DNA from 2 places in the Salinivibrio sp. PR5 genome. Region 1 is predicted to be linked to the other one. Evidence: predicted binding sites of a transcription regulator. Region 1 holds the regulator's gene; the other holds the start of a gene.
What was found. Region 1 encodes CRP, which controls carbon source genes, mostly activating them, when cyclic AMP is high. Its sites were predicted from a motif close to TGTGANNNNNNTCACA; they were not measured.

Region 1 (3,194 bases):
ATATACGCTATCAACTCACTGACCATGGCGGACATGTTGGGTTTGTCACTGGCCGTTGGCGTGCACCGCGTTTATGGTTGGAAGAGGCAGTGCCCGCGTGGATAGCTGAGCAACTCGACACCTGATGCCCCTATTCGTCACGATAAATTGTGACTGAATCGACATAGATACACTGCACCTACGCGCATAATTCGGTAAAATGGGAGCTAATTCACAACCTAAGCACGGAGATGGCGTCCGTGCCATCTAGGTGTCAGCAAAAGGTGATGTAGTATGATGGTTCCATGGCAATCTGTGCCAGCCGAAACCTTGACCAATTTAATTGAGCACTTTGTGTTGCGGGAAGGGACAGATTACGGTGAGCAGGAAGTCAGCTTTGCTGAGAAAGTTGAACAAGTGCGCGAACAATTAAAATCCGGCGATGCCGTGATTGTATACTCTGAGCTGCATGAGACAGTGGATATTCGTCGTCAGCGCGATCTCAGACCGTAACACCGCCTCCCATTGTGGGCTGCGGTGTAAATTCAGACTGATCAATGACAGGGCTCGTCATGTCGGCTAAACACCCAATCATCGCTGTGACCGGTTCATCTGGCGCAGGCACAACCACGACCTCCGAAGCGTTTCGCAAGATGTTCAATATGATGAACATCAAAGCCTCTTGGTTAGAGGGCGATAGCTTTCACCGCTTCACGCGGCCAGAGATGGATGTTGAGATCCGTAAAGCACGTGAACAAGGTCGTCATATTAGCTACTTTGGCCCCACGGCCAACGACTTCCCACGCCTTGAGCAATTTTTTAAAGAATATGGCGAACAAGGCACCGGCAAGTATCGTCGTTATCTACACACCTTTGATGAAGCCGTGCCTTATAATCAAATGCCGGGCACCTTCACTCCCTGGCAAGATCTGCCTGAAAATACCGACGTATTATTTTATGAAGGCTTGCATGGCGGAGTGGTGGATGGTGACGTCAATGTCGCCCAACATGTTGATTTACTGATCGGCATGGTGCCTATCGTTAACTTGGAGTGGATTCAAAAGTTTGTCCGCGATACGCGCGACCGCGGCCATTCCCGCGAGGCCGTTACGGACTCCATTGTGCGTTCCATGGACGATTACTTGCACTATATTACGCCGCAGTTTTCTCGCACGCATATTAACTTCCAACGCGTCCCAACCGTAGATACATCTAACCCGCTGAATGCAAAAGGGATCCCGTCACTCGACGAAAGTTTTGTCGTGATCCGCTTTCGTGGCATGAAGAACGTCGATTTTCCTTATTTACTGCAAATGATCAGTGGCGCCTTTATGTCTCGGCACAACACGCTGGTCGTGCCCGGCGGTAAAATGGGATTTGCGATGGAGCTGATTATTCGCCCCTTGATCCAACAGTTGATTGAGAAAGGCAAGATAGGTTAAGCGCCGTAGCGCACTTAACGTGTATTACTTCTCAGGTCGTGATCTTAGCCACATTTTTGCCGAATTTTTAGGCGGTTGGCTTAGATCAAAATCAAGAAATCCAGATAGAAAAAAGATACACTCTTGTTAACATACAGTGAGCTTGTAGCCTGCGCCAAGACCTCGTATTCTGTGCATTGGACTGATGGGTTTCCATTCAGACAAAGACAGGACGTCGTTGCCGGGCAACACATGCAGAGGAAATAAGTTATATGGTTCCAGGAAAACCTCAAACAGACCCTACACTCGAGTGGTTCCTTTCACATTGTCATATTCACAAGTACCCGTCCAAAAGTACTCTGATCCATGCAGGGGAAAAGGCGGAGACCTTGTACTACATCGTGAAAGGTTCTGTGGCCGTACTAATCAAAGATGAAGAAGGCAAGGAGATGATCCTGTCTTACCTTAACCAAGGTGACTTCATCGGCGAACTTGGTCTGTTCGAAGAGGACCAAGAGCGCACCGCATGGGTACGTGCGAAATCACCTTGCGAAGTGGCAGAAATTTCATTCAAGAAATTCCGCCAGCTGATCCAAGTTAACCCAGACATTTTGATGCGTCTCTCCTCTCAGATGGCGCGTCGCCTGCAAGTGACCAGCCAGAAAGTGGGAGACCTTGCCTTCCTGGACGTGACCGGCCGCATTGCACAAACCCTACTGAACTTGGCGAAGCAACCTGACGCCATGACTCACCCTGACGGCATGCAAATCAAGATCACGCGTCAGGAAATCGGTCAAATTGTTGGCTGTTCGCGTGAGACGGTTGGGCGTATCCTTAAAATGCTGGAAGAGCAGAATCTTATCTCAGCTCACGGTAAAACCATTGTGGTTTACGGCACACGCTAATCCTCGCGTGTTGCGATAAAACCGGCGCTTTTGCGTCGGTTTTTTATTTTTATTGACTGGAAACTCATTACCTAAGTTCTACACTTCAAAAACGACCCATCTAACAACTGATTAACAGGATGTCGTTTATGAGAAGCTTACGTCACACCCTTGCTGCATTGCTACTCGCGGCGGTTTCTTCAACTGCTGCGGCGAATATCACCATTGTCCACCCAGAACCACGGGCTGGCTCTGCCCTCGATTTATACGCTATCGACTTGATTGAGTTTTTAGCGGAAAAATCGGGTAAGTCTGTCACGTTACAGCCCTTTCAAGGCCAAATTGGCTCTCAGTCTCGTAAAGTAGAAATGCTGAAACAAGGACGACTGACGGTAGATTGGCTCGGGGCCGACCGTACCCTTGAGTCAGAATTACTTCCCATCCGTTATCCAGTTTTTCGGGGTCTATTAGGCCATCGCTTGTTCATTACCAATCAAGCCACCGAACCCAAGCTTGCACAAATCAGTGACCAAGCAGGGCTCAATAATCTGACCATGATCCAAGGGCAAGGCTGGGCGGATGTGAAGGTCTTGCAGTCGGCGGGATTTCGGGTTCGAGAAATATCAAGCTTTGAGAATATCTTTAAAGCCGTCGATACCGGACGGGCTGACCTCTTCCCGCGTGCTTTGATTGAGCCTTTTAGCGAGCTGGCAGAGCGACCTCAATATGCAAATCTGTTGGTCGATCCGCACTTAATGCTGATCTATCGCTTCCCGATGTTCTTGTTTGTATCGCCCCAAAACCCAGAGGTGGCGACCATGCTCAATGATGCCTTTGCGGCCGCCTATCAAGACGGATCCTTCATCGAATTTTTTGAGAATGCGCCTCTGGTAAAAGAGACCTTTGAGAA
Region 2 (3,194 bases), on a different contig from region 1:
GACGTGGACCCAGCGATCATCCTCACGCTCTTGGCAACGTTGTACCCAACGCGCGAGAGGTGCACCTTTGTTTGCGTTGGGTTGTGCCATCAGGGACCAGACTTTTTCTAGGTTCTCGAGCCGTTGTAAGAAAAAGGCACTTTCCGCAAGCGCAGGGTCGGCGAGCTTGGCCGAAATGTCATTTTCTTTCAGTCGCTCGTTGATCAAATCGTGAATTTTCGCCAAGCTCTGGTTGGCTTTTTTACTCGCCTGCTTCAATTGCTGGCAGGGCTCTACCAAAGCGTCAGGCAGTTCGCCATCAACAAAACGGTAGCAGCCATCCTCATTGATGGGTAACCCACTAATAATTTGGTTTGTGTCGCGTAAAGTAGGGATCAGCACTTGGATCGCGTCTAATAAACTATCCACGAAGCGGCTTGCGCGCTTCATATCCGCGGTATTACCGAGCTTAACCGCGGCTTGGTTGAGCTTTTCTAGCCATCCAGTCGCACCGAGTAAACTGGCATTGGCGGCAGAAAAGTCGCGCGCGACTGTCGGTAAATGATGGGCTTCATCAATCATATAAAGACATTGCTCTGGCTCGGGCAAGATCACCCCGCCACCTAGCTCGAGATCGGCCAATAATAGACTGTGATTGACGACCACGACATCCGCTTTGTCCATCGCCTCGCGCGCTTTGGCGAAGGGGCACTGACGATGAGCGTTCAATCCGGCGTGGCAGGTGTGCTTGTCTGATGCAATGGCTTGCCAGAGATGATCGGCAACCGGCTTGGGCCAGCTATCGCGGTCGCCATCCCACTTTCCGCGGCTAAATGCCGAGTACATGTCATTGAGTAGCCGTTGCTCGTTTTGTTTGGGCTTTTGGGTGAACAGCGTAACTTGAATGCTGTCTGTATCTGCCACTGCACTTAATTTGTGTGCACAACAATATCGTTGGCGCCCTTTTGCCAGAATAAAATCAAACGGTTTTGGGCAGATGCGACGAAAAAATGGAATATCTTTATTGGCTAATTGCTCTTGCAAAGCCACTGTTGCGGTCGAAATTACCACTTTTTTATTGTTATTAAGCGCAAAGGGGATGGCCCCCATAAGATAGGCCATCGATTTGCCCACACCCGTACCCGCCTCCGCGACAAATAGCCGGCGCTTGTTGTCGTAATCGCCTGCTAGCGTTTTTGCGAGCTCTGCCACGAGATAGTTTTGTACCTTTCTAGGGACAAAATGGGGAAGTTGCGCTTGTAGGGTTTGATAGCAGGCGCGGATGTCTGATTTTACGGCAGGGCTGAGCATCAATAAGTCCGGCTTAAGGGAGAATGGCGCGCAGTATAGCACGACTCAAAAACGTGAAAACGATCCCGAACTGCAAGATTCCTTTACGGTAATGAGATCCTAATCACGAATTTATATTGAACCAATTTGCCCTATCTTGCTGTTCTACTTGTCGATTAGGAAAGCGCCTATTTTAAGCTATTGAATAGTTTTTTATTCTGAAAAATTAATATTTTCTGTATTAATTTAGTTTTTAATTCTGTTTTGTGCTGTGGTTAACTTTTATCAAGATTGGTTAATGTCTGACCGTTTACTGTGATCTTCATTCAGCGAAATCTTCTAACTATTTGTTTTTTAAACTTTGTGAGTTATGATCTGTACGGTTTAGGGTGAGTTGACAGAATCCCAATTGTTCTGCACGATTACCCACGAAGTTTCAGTGGATTGGCATTTTGTTCTTTGCAGCATTATGACAGCCACCATATAACAGAGTTCCAAAAAAGAACTCATAATGACTAAATAGAAAAGGCAGTGGATTAACCATGAAAAAGACTATTCTAGCAATGGCAGTTCCAGCTCTGCTGGCTGCTGGCTCAGCATCTGCAAGCATCAACCTGTATGACGCAGACGGCGTTAAAGTAGACCTATCTGGTGCAGCTGAAGTTCAATACTTCCAAGATATTGGTAATGATAAAGATGGCATGTGGCGCCTAGATGATGGCGACCTTGCTGTTAATACTGAAGTTGCAGTGTCGCCTGAAATGAGCGTACTGGCTGGTATGTCATTTGAGTTTGAATCAGAAGAAGCTCTGACTAAAAACGCAACGAACGGTAACGTTGAAAACAAAGAACTGTTCGTAGGTTTCAAGAGCGACAGCTTCGGTCAAATCACTTTCGGTCGTCAGTATCTGATCAGCGATGACAGCGGCATCACCAAGGACTATGAGCTGTCAAAAGCTTCATTTAGCCTTGAAGAAACCAGCCATGGTGACCAAGTTGCTAAATACATTTATGACAACGGCACCCTTTATGGTGGTGTATCAACCTATCAGAAGAGCGATGGCGAAGACGACGGTACTGCAGAGCTGTCTATTGTTGATGCTCGTCTAGGCTACCGCGTAGCTGACTTTGATGTTCGTGGTTATTACTACAAAGCTGACGACGGTAATGTTAAGCTCAACGGTACTCCTACTGACGTAGATGTTACCGCCTATCAATTCGAAGTTGAGTATGCTGGTATTGAGAACGTGAGCCTAGCGGCTTCATATGGTAACGCCCAAGCAGACGCGATTGGTGGTGCAAACGACGTTATTAACACAGACGCCTTCTCATTGGCAGCTGACTATACCATGGGTAACACTACGTTTGCCGCTGGTTGGGATCGCCGAGATCCTGAGAAAGGTGACAACGTCAATGGTTACTACGCAAACGTCACTTATGCACTGCACAGCAATGCGAAAGTTTATGCTGAAATCGGTGATACCAACGCAGATAACGCTGACCTAGGTTACGTTGCAGGTATGGAAGTTAAGTTCTAATCGAGCTTAACGATACCACTACAGCATGTAGTATTCGTTCTAAAAAGCCGCCTTCGGGCGGCTTTTTTATTTATGGTATTGGCAAAGCAGTGAGAAAAGAATCATGAAGCAGTTGAAATGGGCTGGACTAGCGTTGGGTGTCACCCTGTTGTCAGGTGTCGCTCAGGCCGCAACGATCACCTCAGCACGGGGTGTTGAGTTTTTGGTGATTGATGGCACCGAAGTGGAATTTGACAGCTGGGCGCCTCAGCAAAGTGTTGAACTAAGCGATGGCAAACACCAGTTAGTGATGCGCTATGAAGGGGAAGTGAAGCGCGGCAGCAAAGATGTTGTTTTTACATCTCGCCCTTATGTGTTTGATTTTAATGTCGATGGACGTGATGCCAC

Region 2: dinG (ATP-dependent DNA helicase DinG) is a predicted target of CRP. The motif match lies at 1,383-1,398, and genes of this name have one in related genera.

The regions. Positions count from the first base shown of each region.
Region 1 covers NZ_MUFK01000005.1:79,056-82,249, forward strand. Annotated here, with positions in the region: gene BZG82_RS03545 (hydrolase) at 1-125, shown strand, start outside; gene BZG82_RS03550 (YheU family protein) at 274-492, shown strand; gene BZG82_RS03555 (phosphoribulokinase) at 552-1,421, shown strand; gene crp (cAMP-activated global transcriptional regulator CRP) at 1,673-2,305, shown strand; gene BZG82_RS03565 (hypothetical protein) at 2,434-3,194, shown strand, end outside.
Region 2 covers NZ_MUFK01000007.1:13,627-16,820, reverse strand. Annotated here, with positions in the region: gene dinG (ATP-dependent DNA helicase DinG) at 1-1,290, opposite strand, end outside; gene BZG82_RS04580 (porin) at 1,812-2,807, shown strand; gene BZG82_RS04575 (YccT family protein) at 2,911-3,194, shown strand, end outside.